Regions from separate parts of the Actinosynnema sp. NPDC004786 genome, predicted to be linked through region 2. Evidence: riboswitches for the same ligand, from Rfam matches in the RefSeq annotation. Region 2 holds a riboswitch; each other region holds the start of a gene.
What was found. Region 2 has a riboswitch for S-adenosylmethionine ahead of ACWEFJ_RS15420 (aminotransferase class V-fold PLP-dependent enzyme). Riboswitches for the same ligand answer to the same signal wherever they lie in the genome.

Region 1: linked by a shared signal. The riboswitch ahead of thrC (threonine synthase) and the one ahead of ACWEFJ_RS15420 (aminotransferase class V-fold PLP-dependent enzyme) in region 2 are both predicted to bind S-adenosylmethionine.
Region 3: linked by a shared signal. The riboswitch ahead of ACWEFJ_RS28070 (methionine ABC transporter ATP-binding protein) and the one ahead of ACWEFJ_RS15420 (aminotransferase class V-fold PLP-dependent enzyme) in region 2 are both predicted to bind S-adenosylmethionine.

Annotation. Positions count from the first base shown of each region.
Region 1 is NZ_JBSGBG010000003.1:229,542-234,064, forward strand. It holds partial or broken gene ACWEFJ_RS04495 (DNA internalization-related competence protein ComEC/Rec2) at 1-672, shown strand, start outside; gene thrC (threonine synthase) at 1,434-2,696, opposite strand; SAM riboswitch class I at 2,708-2,823, opposite strand; gene holA (DNA polymerase III subunit delta) at 2,920-3,903, shown strand; gene rpsT (30S ribosomal protein S20) at 4,010-4,270, opposite strand; gene ACWEFJ_RS04515 (glycoside hydrolase family 3 N-terminal domain-containing protein) at 4,495-4,523, opposite strand, start outside.
Region 2 is NZ_JBSGBG010000014.1:138,292-142,814, reverse strand. It holds gene lspA (signal peptidase II) at 1-435, opposite strand, end outside; gene ACWEFJ_RS15420 (aminotransferase class V-fold PLP-dependent enzyme) at 459-1,793, opposite strand; SAM riboswitch class IV at 1,833-1,947, opposite strand; gene ACWEFJ_RS15415 (potassium/proton antiporter) at 2,015-3,496, opposite strand; gene ACWEFJ_RS15410 (M28 family metallopeptidase) at 3,705-4,523, shown strand, end outside.
Region 3 is NZ_JBSGBG010000037.1:47,063-51,585, reverse strand. It holds gene ACWEFJ_RS28085 (4-(cytidine 5'-diphospho)-2-C-methyl-D-erythritol kinase) at 1-115, opposite strand, end outside; gene ACWEFJ_RS28080 (MetQ/NlpA family ABC transporter substrate-binding protein) at 595-1,401, opposite strand; gene ACWEFJ_RS28075 (methionine ABC transporter permease) at 1,458-2,141, opposite strand; gene ACWEFJ_RS28070 (methionine ABC transporter ATP-binding protein) at 2,138-3,148, opposite strand; SAM riboswitch class I at 3,352-3,444, opposite strand; gene rsmA (16S rRNA (adenine(1518)-N(6)/adenine(1519)-N(6))-dimethyltransferase RsmA) at 3,531-4,409, opposite strand; gene ACWEFJ_RS28060 (transglycosylase family protein) at 4,420-4,523, opposite strand, start outside.

The sequences.
Region 1 (4,523 bases), on a different contig from region 2:
ACGGGACCGGACCCGGTGCCGGTGCTGTCGTGCCTGCGCCGGCTGGGGGTGCGCCGCATCCCCCTGGTGGTGCTCAGCCACCTGCACGCCGACCACGTCGGCGGGCTGGCGGCGGTGATGGCGGAACGGGGCGTGGGCGCGGTGGCCGTGGGGCCGTCGCGGCAGCCGGACTGGGCGTGGGAGGAGGTGCGGGAACAGGCGCGGGCGGCCGGGGTCCGTGTGGTCGAGCTGGGCGCGGGCCGGCGGCTGAGCTGGCCGGGGCTGCGGCTCGACGTGCTGGGTCCGCGTGCGGACCCGGTGGGCGACACGAACACGGCGGTCAACGACGCGTCCCTGGTGCTGCGGGCCTCCACCGCGGCCGGGCGGGTGCTGCTGACCGGGGACGTCGAACTGGCCGGGCAGGCGGACCTGCTCGGCGGGCACGTGGACCTGCGGGCCGACGTGCTCAAGGTGCCGCACCACGGCTCGCGGTACTCGTCGCCCGCGTTCCTCGCGGCGGTGCGGCCGCGCATCGCGTTGGTGAGCGTCGGCGCGGGCAACCGCTACGGCCACCCCAGCGGGGTGCTGGTGGAGGCGTTGACGAGCAGCGGCGTGCTGGTGCTGCGCACGGACCGGGACGGCGACACCGCCGTCCTGGCCGGCCCGGACGGGCCGAGGGTCGCCCGCAGAGGCGGCGGCCCGACCGACAACGGACAAGGGGAGATCGATGAAGAACGACGTGTGGGTCCGATTGCACTCCGGCTGGGCCCCGCAGGGCGGCAACCGCGCGATCGCGTGGGCCCTGTGGCAACCCGGCTACGTCGCCGAGCCCTGGCCACGCGAGCAGCTCCGGCCCTCGTTCACCTACTACGTGTGCGAGGACCTGCCCAAGGGCGAACGGGGCATCGTGGCCAGGGCCACCGCCACCGGCGTGGTCCGCCTGGCACAGGTGCCGTCGGCCGACTCCGCCTACCGCCTGGTCGCCGACGCGTTGTTCGACGACGACCTGGCGATCCCGCCGGAGGAGTGGCACTCCGAGCGCTACAACCAGGAGAAGGCGAAACGTCCCTGGCCGCAGATGCTCACCGCGTGGCGCGTGGTCACCGAGCCGGTCGGGCCGCACGTCCTGCCGGAACTGGCCGCGTTCCCGCGCACGGGCTGGCTCCGCACCCCGAGGATCGCCCTGTGACCGGCGGTACCGCGGCCGGGACGTCCGCGGGCCGACGCCATACCGGACCACGGCCGGCGGCCCGACCACCGCCGGTCCGCCGTCCGCCCACCTGAAGGCGGCTCGTGCTCCAGGGGCGTGGGACACCTCCGTCACGGGACGGCGTGATCCGGCCCGTCGCGGGCAGGGTCCCGCACGCGCGTCGTCTCGTGCAGCCGACCGTCGGCTCGCGGGTTGCGGCCGCCGGGTGGGCCGGTCGTGCCCACCCGGCGGGCCGGCTGCCGGGTCAGTCCCGGAGGGCCGCGATGACCGCTTCGGCCGAGGGCGGGACGTTGGCGCGGGGGCCGACGCGGTCGCCGAGGGCGTCCAGGGTCTTGAGGCCGTCGCCGGTGATGAGGAGCACCGTCTCGCCGTCCGGGTCGAGTTGGCCGGTCTCGATGAGCTTCTTCGCGGTCGCGACGGTGACGCCGCCGGCCGTCTCGGCGAAGATGCCCTCGGTCCGGGCCAGGAGGCGGATGCCCTCGACGACCTCTTCGTCGGTGACGTCCTCGATCGCGCCGTTGGTGCGGCGGACGGCGTCCAGCACGTAGGGGCCGTCGGCCGGGGCGCCGATCGCCAGCGACCGGGCGATGGTGTCCGGGCGGACCGGGCTGACCACGTCGTGGCCCGCCTTGAAGGCGGCCGAGACGGGAGAGCAGCCGGTGGCCTGCGCGCCGAACACCCGGTAGGGGGTCTGCTCGACCAGGTCGAGCTCGCCCAGCTCGCGGAAGGCCTTGTCCACCTTGGTCAACTGGGAGCCGGACGCGATCGGCACGACGATCTGGTCGGGCAGCCGCCAGCCGAGCTGCTCGGCCACCTCGTACCCGAGCGTCTTGGAGCCCTCGGCGTAGTAGGGGCGGACGTTGACGTTGACGAACGCCCAGTCCTCGTGCTCGGCGGCCAGTTCCTGGGCCAGCCGGTTCACGTCGTCGTAGTTGCCGTCGACGGTGATCAGGTTGCCGCCGTACACGGCGGTCATGAGGATCTTCGCCTGCTCCAACGTGGACGGCACGAGCACGACCGACTGCCAGCCCGCGCGGGCCGCCGCGGCGGCCACGGCGTTGGCCAGATTGCCGGTGGAGGGACATGCCAGGACCTTGAAGCCCAGCTCACGGGCGGCGGCGAGGGCGACGCCGACCACGCGGTCCTTGAACGAGTGGGTGGGGTTGCCGGTGTCGTCCTTGACCCACACCTTGCGCACGCCCAGGGCCTTGGCGAGGCGGTCGGCCTCGACCAGGCGGGTGCCGCCGGGGTTGGTGTTGGGGTGCGACTCGACGGTGGAGGGCACGGGGAGCAGGCCGCGGTAGCGCCAGATCGACCGGGGGCCCGCCTCGATGTCCTCGCGGCGGACCCGTCCGAAGTCGTAGGCCACTTCCAGCGGCCCGAAACACTCGAGACAGGCGTATTCGGGGGCGAGCGGCGTCTCGTGACCGCACTCGCGACACGACAGCGCGCGGGCGGGACCGAGGTCGAAGGAGGTGGTGGCCGAGGGCACACTGACGGCAGTCATCGCGAGGTATCTCCTCATCTTTCCCGCGCGTCGCGGGTCGGAATTGGCACCGTGATCGCCAGCGGACGCTGTGCGACGGGTTGCCGGGGCTTCTTCGGGCCGATCCCTCTGCCCCTCTGGATGAGCGGTATTCGGTTGTGGCTTCAACTTACGTCACCATCCCGACCCTCAGCCAGAGACGTCCACCATCCGGACGTCGGCCGGCCCGTGGGAGGATCGCGGCGTGAGTTCGTCCGCTGACACGCCCGACGCCGTGCACCTGGTCGTCGGCGAGGAGGAGTTGCTGGTCGAGCGCGCGGTGCGCGGTGCGCTGGCGGCGGCCCGCCAGGCCGATCCGCAGGCCGACCTGACGCGCGTCCGCGTGACCGATCTCACCCCGCCTGAGCTGGCCGAACTGGTGAGCCCGTCGCTGTTCGCGGAGGGGCGCGTGGTCGCGCTGGAGGCCGCCCAGGAGGCCGGCAAGGAGATCGCCGACGCGGTCGTCGCCTACGCCAAGGCGCCGGCCGACGGGGTGACGCTGGTGGTCGTCCACAGTGGCGGCGGGCGGAGCAAGGCGGCCAAGGAGCTGCCCGCGGCGCTGCGCAAGGCGGGCGCGCGGGTCACCGAGTGCCCCAGGATCACCAAGGCGGCGGACCGGGAAGCGTTCGTGCGCAACGAGATCCGGGCGGCGGGCGGCGGCAAGGCCGACCCGGAGGCCGTGGCCGCGCTGATCGAGGCGGTCGGGTCGGACCTGCGCGAGCTGGCGGCGGCGGCGTCGCAGCTCGTCGCCGACACCGGCGGCAAGGTCGACGCCGAGGCGGTCCGCCGTTACCACCGCGGGCGGGCCGAGGTGACCGGGTTCGCGGTCGCGGAGAAGGCCGTGATGGGCGACCGGGCCGGCGCGCTGGAGGCGCTGCGGTGGGCGATCCAGCTCGGCGTGCCGCACGTGCTGGTCGCCGACGCGCTGGCCGACGCGGTGCGCACGATCGCGCGGGTGTCCGCGGTGGGGCGGGGCGATCCGTTCAAGCTGGCGAGCGAGCTGGGCATGCCGCCGTGGAAGGTGAAGAAGGCCCAGGGGCAGTCACGCGGCTGGGAGGACCGGGGGCTGGCGGCCGCCATGACGGTGGTCGCGGACCTGAACGCCGACGTCAAGGGTGTCGCGGCGGACTCCGGCTACGCCCTGGAACGCGCGGTGCTCAAGATCGTCGCAGCGCACGGACGGCGCTGACCCACCACAGGCGGGAGCCGGACAGGCCCGCGCTCACCTGCCGCCGGCACGAAAAGCGCCGCCCACCCCGGCGTGGGGTGGGCGGCGCTCCGGCGTGAGGACCGGATCAGATCTGGTTGGCGCGCCGCGCCAGCGCCGACTTCTTGTTGGCGGCCTGGTTGGCGTGGATGACGCCCTTGGTGACGGCCTTGTCGAGCTTGCGGGAAGCCTCCCGCGCCAGCGCGACGGCCTTCTCCTTGTCACCGGCCTCGGCGGCCTCACGGAACTTGCGGATCGCGGTCTTGAGCGACGACTTGACGGCCTTGTTGCGCAGGCGCGCCTTCTCGTTGGTCTTGATCCGCTTCATCTGGGACTTGATGTTCGCCACGCGAAAGCCACCTTTTCCTCGGTCTCGGAGTCGCACCGCGCCTGTCACCGGCTCCGCCCCCGAAGGGGCGGTCTTCCTCCACAGCGGAATGCCGCGCGATACGGCCGAGAAGGATATCAGGGCAGCTCACCGCACCGTGAATCGAGTCCCGTCACCACACCGCGGACCGGGTTCGTCACCGCACCGCGAGTCGAGGCCGGTCACCGCATCGTGGGCCGGGTTCGTCACCGCACCGTGAACCGGGCCCGCCCGT
Region 2 (4,523 bases):
GTCGAGCACGGAGATGAAGTCGACCACCCCGCCGCGCAGCGGGCCGGGGGCGCGGAAGATCCGGTCGACCAGGTTGCCCATCGCGCCGCCCAGCACCAGGCCGAGGCCGATGGCCCAGCCGACCGACCGCAGCCGGCGCGCGATCCACAGGATGAACACGACCACGCTGGACGCGATCAGCGCGAGGATCACCGTCCAGCCCTCGGCCAGGCCGAACGCCGCGCCGGTGTTGCGGATCAGCGGCAGGTAGAGCAGGCCGCCGAACAGCTCGATCGGCTCGCGCCCCTCCAGGTTCTCCACCGCGATGACCTTGGTGACCAGGTCGAGCGCCAACACCAGCGGCGCGATGACGGCCAGCAGCAGGACCCGCCGCTTCGGCAACGGGGCGTCCGGCTGGTCCGGCGTGTCCGGCTCGGTGTGGGGATCGGTGCTCACCGGGCCATTGTCCAGCATCGGAGTCAGCGCAGGAACGGCGGGAGCGCGCGCTGGTCGTCCAGCGGGGTCCAGCGGCCGTCCCGCTGCTCGTACTCCCACCGCGAACCCTCGGTGACGAGCCTGCGCAGCGCGGCGATGAAGCGGTCCACGTGCTCCTCGGTGGTGCCCAGCCCGATGGACGCGCGCAGCGCCCGCTCGCCCCCGGTGAGGCGGTGCACCGCCACGTGGGCGCAGAACGCGCCGTCGCGCACGCCGATGCCGTGCTCGGCGGACAGGGCCGCGGCCAGGTAGCCGGCGTCGTGGCCGCCCACGGTGAAGCTCACCACGCCCACCCGGTCGTGGTCGGGGCCGAACAACGCCAGCTCGCGCACGCCGGGCACGGTCCGCAGCCCTTCGCGGAGCCTGGCCAGCAGCACGCGCTCGTGCGCGGTGGTCCGCTCCCAGTGCCGGCCCAGCACGTCGCAGGCGACGGCCAGGGCGTGCACACCCACCACGTTCGGCGTGCCCGCCTCGTGCCGCTCGGGCACCGCCGACCAGGCCACGCCCAGCCGGTCCCCGTGGTCGGTGACGCGGGCCGTCGCGCCGCCGCCGACCAGGTAGGGCTCGGCGGCCTGCAACCAGTCGGACCGGCCGACCAGCGCGCCCGCGCCGAACGGCGCGTAGACCTTGTGCCCGGACAGCACGGTGTAGTCCACGTCGAGCGCCCGCACGTCCACCGGCCGGTGCGGCGCGAGCTGGGCGGCGTCGAGGGCGATCCGGGCGCCGTGCCGGCGGGCGACCCGGGCCAGCTCGGCGACCGGCCACACCTCGCCGGTCACGTTGGACGCGCCGGCCACCACGACCAGCCGGGGGCCGACGGGGGCCTCGCGCAGCGCCCGGTCCAGGTCCAGGGTCGCCTGGGCGGGCGAGGCGGGGGCGCGCAGGCGGCGCACGTGCGGACCGCGCCACGGCAGCAGCGCGGCGTGGTGCTCGGTGTCGAACAGGATCACGGCCGTGTGCCGGGGCAGGCTCCTGGCCAGGAGGTTCAACGCGTCGGTGGTGTTGCGGGCGAACACCACGGCGTCGGTGTCGCGGGCGTTGAGGAACCGCCGGACGGACGCGCGGGCCTGCTCGTAGACCTTGGTGCTGACCTGCGAGGCGAAGCCCGCGCCCCGGTGCACGCTCGCGTACCAGGGCAGCACCTCGTCCACCGCGTCGCGCACCTGCTCCAGGCACGGCGCGCTGGCCGCGTGGTCGAGGTTGGCGTACTCGACGCGCTCGCCGGTGACCAGCGGCACGCGCAGCGACGCGCCCACCACCCGCGGCAGCGCCGCCTGCTCGGGGCCGGCAACCGTGGTGCGGGGAACTGCGATCGTCATGACGCCCTCCGGAGGGTCCGGGACCCCGTCACCAGAGGGAGCCCGCGCTTGCCGGACGCCCTGCGCGCCAGGCCAGGTCCTCACCAGGGGCACCCCACCGCGGTTGGAGGGTTGCCGGCCAGCGAGCCTGGGCTTCGCGCTGGCACTCATGACCTTCGCCCCGACGCTAACGCAGCCCGCTCGCTCCCGTCGAGCGGCGTTCACATCCTGGGAGCGGAACGTCAGGGCAGGCCGACGTCGCCCTTCCAGCGGGCGTACCGGCCCGCCCGGTCGACGGCCCGGATGCGCTGCTCGGTCGCCGTGCGCATGGCCTCCGTGCACACCACGAGCAGTTGGTCGTGCTCCTGGAGCCGGGTCGTCGGCTGCGGCGTGAAGCCCTGCTCGTCGCGCACGACCAGGCTCACCGAGGACCCCGGCGGCAACCTCAGCTCGGACAGGTAGACGCCGTGCAGCTTGGAGCCGGGCTGGATGCGGACCTGGAGCAGCTCCGCGCCCAGCGCGTCCAGCGCCGACGAGTCCACCTGCACCTCGTGCGCCTCGCCGGACTTGACCAGCCGCAGCCACTTGGCGAGCCACGGCAGGGTGGTGCCCTGGACCACGGTCAGCACGACGACCAGCACGAACACCGCGTCGACCAGCCGCTGCGCGCCCGGCACCTGGCCGATCAGCGGGATGAGGGCGAACACGATCGGCACGGCGCCGCGCAGCCCGGACCACGACACGAACACCTGTTCCCGCCAGGGCACCCGGAACGGCAGCGAGGCGAAGAACACCGACAGCGGCCGGGCCAGCAGCACCAGCACCGCGCCCGCGACGAGCGCGGGCACCAGCGCGTCGAGCAGCCGGTCGGGCGAGGCGTACAGGCCGAGCAGCACGAACAGCCCGATCTGCGCGACCCAGCCCAGCCCCTCGGCGAACGACAGGGTGTCCGACCGGTGCGGCAGCCGCGCGTTGCCGAGCACCAGCGCGGCGGTGTAGACGGCGAGGAAGCCGGACGCGTGGGCGAGGTCGCCGAAGGTGTAGGCGAGCAGGCAGACGGCGACCGTGGCCAGCGGGTACAGGCCCGTGGCGGGCAGCGCGGCCCGGCGCAGCGCGACGCCGCCGACCCAGCCGAGCGCGATGCCGATCAGCCCGCCGGCGACCAGCTCGTAGACCATCAGCAGCGGCGCGGTCCAGGTGATCGGGTCGGGCGAGGCGAGCAGCACGACGGCGATGTAGACCGGGGCGTCGTTGATGCCGGACTCCAGCTCCAGCGCGCCGATGAGCCGCTTGCCGACCCCGACCCCGCGCAGCACGCTGAACACCGCCGCGGCGTCGGTGGACGACAGCACCGCGCCCCACAGCAGCGCCGTGCGCCAGTCCATGTCCAGCAGGAAGTGCAGCGCGAACCCGGTGACCGCGATGCTCACGCCGACGGCCACCGTGGACAGCGTGATGCCCAGGCCCAGCGCCGGTCTCACGGCGTTCCACCGGGTGGTGAGGCCGCCCTCGGTGAGGATCAGCACGAGCGCGACCGTGCCCAGCGACCGGGTGAGGTCCGCGTCCTCGAACTGGATGCCCAGGACCGCCTCGCCGAGCAGCACGCCGATGCCGAGGTAGAGCAGGAGCGACGGCAGACCGAGCCGGATCGAGACCCGCACCGCGATGACCGAGATGAGCAGAACCGCGGCGGCGATGCCCAGGTAGCCCGTCACACCGCCCACTCGACCTCCACGCGTCGTCCACCCTCGTCACTCGACGGGGTCATTCTCCCTGGTCCCCCCGATATGGACTAATCCGGCACCGCGACGCAGCGTCACCAGTCGAACGCCCCTAGCGCGACGCCCGCCGAACCGGGCACGGTGAAGATCGGGTCCGCCGCCCCGGTCACCTCCCTACCGTCCCCGAGACACCTTCCCTGCGGGAGTCACCGTGAAGTTGCGCACGATCTCCATCGCGCTGGTCACCACCGGCGCGCTCCTGGGCTCGGGCCTCGGCTCGGCCACCGCCGCGCCACCGCCGTCCGCCCTGGCCGGGCCGAACATCCCGGTCTCCGCCGTCCAGGCCGACCTCGCCCAGCTCCAGAGCATCGCCACCGCCAACGGCGGCAACCGGGCGCACGGCCGGCCCGGCTACCTCGCCTCGGTGAACTGGGTGAAGTCCAAGCTCGACGCCGCCGGCTTCACCACCCGGGTGCAGTCGTTCACCAGCAGCGGCGCCACCGGCTACAACCTCATCGCCGACTGGCCCGGCGGCGACCTGAACAACGTGGTCATGGTCGGCGGGCACCTCGACAGCGTGACGGCCGGTCCGGGCATCAACGACAACGGCACCGGCTCGGCCGGGCTGCTGGAGGTCGCGCTGGCCGTGCGGTCGAGCGGTTTCCAGCCCACCAAGCACCTGCGGTTCGCCTGGTGGGGCGCGGAGGAGCTGGGCCTGGTCGGCTCGACGTACTACGTGAACTCGCTGTCCACCACGGACCGCTCGCGGATCGACGCGTACCTGAACTTCGACATGATCGGCTCGCCCAACCCCGGCTACTTCGTCTACAGCGCGTCCGGGCAGCCGTCCGGGTCGCTGGCCCTCCAGCAGACGTTGCAGGGTTACTTCACCTCGATCGGCGTGCAGACCGAGCTGACCAGCGTGGGCGGCCGGTCCGACCACGCGGCGTTCGCACGGGCCGGCATCCCCGTCGGCGGCACGTTCACCGGCGCGGAGGGCATCAAGACGTCCGCCCAGGCGCAGAAGTGG
Region 3 (4,523 bases), on a different contig from region 2:
GGAAGATCGTCACCAGGTCGTGGTACCCGTCCGCGCGGGGATCGCCTACGGCGAGGTGCAGGTTCACCTTGGCCGGGACACGGACGGTGACCGGTGGTGGGACGACAGCGAGCACGCCATGAGCCTACGGGCGTTTCCCGGTTGCCCGCTCCTACCAACCTCTGACCTGCGACAAAACACACTCCCCACCCCACCCCGCGACCGGTCACGCCTTCCGCACAAAGAAGGGTTCCGTGTCATCCCGCCGACCTGGCGCAGCCCTACCGCGCGTGTCAAGGGGGCACTTCCAGCCCTACCGCACCTGACGCTGGAACGGCCCCCTTGACACGTGCGGTAGCCCTCGTGGAGGTCGGCGGGATGACACGAAACCCGACCAACGACGCAACCGCACCGAACCACCGAACCCCGTCATCCTGCTGATCTGCCCGTCCGGCGAGGACGCTTTTCGCCCTTCTCCCTCATCCTGAACGTTCAACTCGGGGTACCTGAACGTAGGACACACCCGACGCGAACGTAGGACACGCACGACGCGAACGTAGGACACGCACGACCTGAACGTAGGACTCACGCGGGTGTGGAGGGACGGCTCTCGGGTCAGACGGGGAGGACCGAGCCCGCGAAGGTCTCCTTGATGTAGTCCTTGACCTGCTGCGACTGCAGCAGCGCGAGCAGGTCCTTGATCCGCTGGTCGTCCTTCAGCTCGGCCCGCGTGACGAGCCCGTTCGCGTTCGGGTTGCCCTCGGCCTTCTCCAGCACCAACGCGTCGGACGCGGGCTTGAGGCCGGCGTCGATGGCGTAGTTGCCGTTGACCACGGACGCGTCCGTGTCGTCCAGCGACCGGGGCAGCTGCGCGGCCTCCAGCTCGACGAACTCCAGCCCGCGCGGGTTGTCCTCGACGTCCCGGATGGTCGCCGTCTTCTCCGCGCCCGCCTTGATCTTGATCAGCCCGTTGTCCTGGAGCAGCTTCAGCCCGCGCGCCTCGTTCGTCGCGTCGTTCGCCACCGCCACCTTCGCGCCGTTCGGCAGGTCGGCCAGCGACTTGTGCTTCTTCGAGTACACGCCGAGCGGCTCGAGGTGCACCGGCCCGATCCACTCCAGCGACGCGCCGCTCTCCGCCTTGAACGTGTCCAGGTACGGCACGGTCTGGAAGTAGTTCGCGTCCAGCGACCCGTCCACCAGCGCCGTGTTCGGCTGCACGTAGTCGGTGAACTCGACGACCTCGATCTTCAGGCCCTTCGACTCGGCCAGGTTCTCCGCGACGTACCGCAGCACCTGGGCGTGCGGCACGGGGCTCACGCCGACCTTCAGCGCCGCGTTCGGGTCCGAGGCGGCGCCGGTGTCGCCACTACCGCAGCCCACTGCGGTCAGCAGCACGGCCAGCAGGGCAGCACGAATACGCATTTCATTCCTTATGGGTCAGCAAAACGGGTGAGCAAACCAACCGAAAAACAAGAAACTCAGACGGACGCCGTCCGCCGCCGGTCCACCCCACGCGCCACGCGGTTGGTCAGGAACTGGATCGCGGTCGCGATGACCGCCAGCACGACCACCGTGCTCCACAGGTAGCGGTCGTTGAACCGCTGGTACCCCATGCGCACGGCGAGGTCGCCGAGCCCGCCCCCGCCGACCACCCCGGCCATCGCCGAGTACCCCAGCAGCGCGATCGCGGTCACGCCGACGGCGTTGACCAGCGCGGGCAACGACTCGCGGAGCAGCACGCTGCGCACGATCCGCAGCGTGGACGACCCGGTCGTGACGGCGGCCTCGACCACCGCCACGTGCACCTCGGCCAGCACGTTCTGGACCAGCCTGCCGACGAACGGGATCGCGCCGACGGCCAGCGGCACGATGGCCGCCGTGGGTCCGATGGTGCTGCCGAGCAGCAGCCTGGTCAGCGAGGTGAGCACCACCAGCAGGACCAGGAACGGCATGGAGCGGCCCAGGTCCACGACGAACCCGAGCACTTTGTGGAGCACCGGCCGGGGCTTCAGCCCACCGGGAGCGGTGAGCTGGAGCCAGATGCCGACCGGCGCGCCGAGCAGAACAGCGATCAGGGTGGAGACGACCACCATGTACAACGTCTCGCCGGTGGCGACCAGCACGTCGTCGAACACGGTGGACCAGGGTGTTGCAGACCTCACGCAGCTACTCCCTGCGGACCCGACAGGGTCCGGCGCACGGAGCCGCCCGCTTCCGAGATCCACTCCAGCGCCGAGTCCGCGCGCTCGCCCTTCAGGCCGACGCGGAACCGCGCCACCGGCGTCTCGCCGAGCCGGGTGAGGCCGCCGCCGAGCAGGTTCAGCTCGACGCCGAACCGGCCGGTGGCCTCGGGCAGCAACGCGCCGACCGCGGCGAACCCGACCAGCACGACGTCCGCGACCCGGTCGAACGCGCCCTCCTGCGCCGGGTTCTGGTCCACGGCGGGCAGCAGCGACGCGGCCGTGCGGCTCGTCGCGTCCGACACCAGGTCGAGCACCTTGCCGTGCTCCACCACGCGGCCGTCCTCCAGCACCGCGACGTCGTCGCAGATCCGCCGGACCACGCCCATGTCGTGCGTCACCACGAGCACCGTCACGCCCAGCTCGGCCCGCGCCCGGTCCAGCACGGTGAGCACCGAGCCGGTGGTGTCGGGGTCCAGGGCGGACGTCGGCTCGTCGGCCAGCAGCACCGACGGCGACGCGGCGAGCGCCCGCGCGACCGCGATCCGCTGCCGCTGGCCGCCGGAGAGCTGGTCGGGGTACGAGCCGGCCTTGTCGGTCAGGCCGACCAGGTCCAGCAGCTCGGCCACGCGGGTGCGGCGCTGCGGGCCGGCCACGCCCGCGGCCTCCAGCGGCAGCGCGACGTTGCCCGCCGCGGTGCGCTGGCGCAGCAGCGAATCCCCTTGCGGCACCACGCCGATCTGCCGCCGGGCGGCGCGCAGGGCGGTGCCGTCGAGGGACACGAGGTCGGTGCCGTCGACCCGGATCGCGCCGCTGTCGGGGCGCTCCAGGAGCGCGACGCAGCGGGCCAGCGTCGACTTGCCCGCGCCGCTGGGTCCGACGACGCCGAGGACGGTGCCCGCGGCGACGTCCAGGTTCACGCCGTCCAGCGCGCGAACCTGGCCGGTACTCCCGGGGAAGGTCTTGGTGAGGTTCTCGACAGTGATCACGTTTTCGCTCCACGACTGCATGCGGCGGCGCACGGCTCGGGGCGTGCGCGACCGGCGGCTCAGCTCAGAAGGTGTCCTGAAGAAGGACGCGAGGATTCGAAGGCGCCTAGGTGCTCAGCGGCAGCTGCGACAGCCCGAGGACGTGCGGCGGCCGTGGTCGACGACCCGACGTCGGGTGAGCATTCGCATCCTGGGCACGTGATCCTCCATCGATCCTGGCTGAAGCACCTGCCCCCATGGGGGGGTGGTTGCTGCGGCGTCGTGGAGCCAGGTCTCTCGGCCGCTCGGGATGGCACCACGAGTAGACCCGACGAGGACCGGCTGACGCAAGCCCGAAACAGGATCGTCCGGCAAATCACACTTTCGGCCGAAAGATCATCGACTAGCTATGGGACGCGGCTTCGGCTATCCGGATGAAGTCGCTGACGTCCAATTGTTCGCCGCGCACCGCCGGGTCCACCCCGGCGGCGACGAGCAGCCGCTCCGCCTCGGCCGCCGAACCGGCCCACCCGGACAGCGCGCCGCGCAGCATCTTGCGCCGCTGGGCGAAGGCCGCGTCCACCAACGCGAACAGCCGCTTCGGGTCCACGGCGGACCGCGGCGCGCGGCGGTCGAACGCGACCAGCGCCGAGTCCACGTTGGGCACGGGCCAGAAGACCGAGCGCGGCACCGCGCCCGCGCGGCGGGCGTCGGCGTACCAGGCGAGCTTCACGCTGGGCACGCCGTAGACCTTGCTGCCCGGCGGGGCGGCCATCCGGTCGGCCACCTCCGACTGCACCATCACCAGGCCGGTGCGCAGCGACGGCAGCACGGCCAGCAGGTGCAGCACCACGGGCACGGCCACGTTGTAGGGCAGGTTCGCCACCAGGGCCGTCGGCTCCACCGGCAACCGGTCCGCGGTGACCCGCATCGCGTCCTCGTGCACCACCGACAGCCGGTCGGCCAGGCCGGGGGCGCGTTCCGCGACGGTCACCGGCAGCCGCTCCGCCAGCACCCCGTCGATCTCCACGGCCACCAGCGCGCGGCAGGAGGGCAGCAGCGCCAGCGTCAGCGAGCCGAGCCCGGGCCCGACCTCCAGCACCACGTCGTCGGGGCGCAGGTCGGCCGCCGCCACGATGCGCCGCACCGTGTTCGGGTCGTGCACGAAGTTCTGCCCCAGCTTCTTGGTGGGGCGCACGTCCAGCTCGGCGGCCAGCCGACGGACGTCGGCCGGGCCGAGGAGGTGGCTCCCCGGCCCGGCCGACGTCGGGTCCTCAGTCACCCGTGCATTCTTACGGCAGGCCCAGCTTCTGCTGGCAGTGGGGCCACGCCGAGTAGCCGCCGCGCGCGTCGCGCAGCTTGGTGGCCACCGCGATCTGCTGCTCGCGGGTCGCCT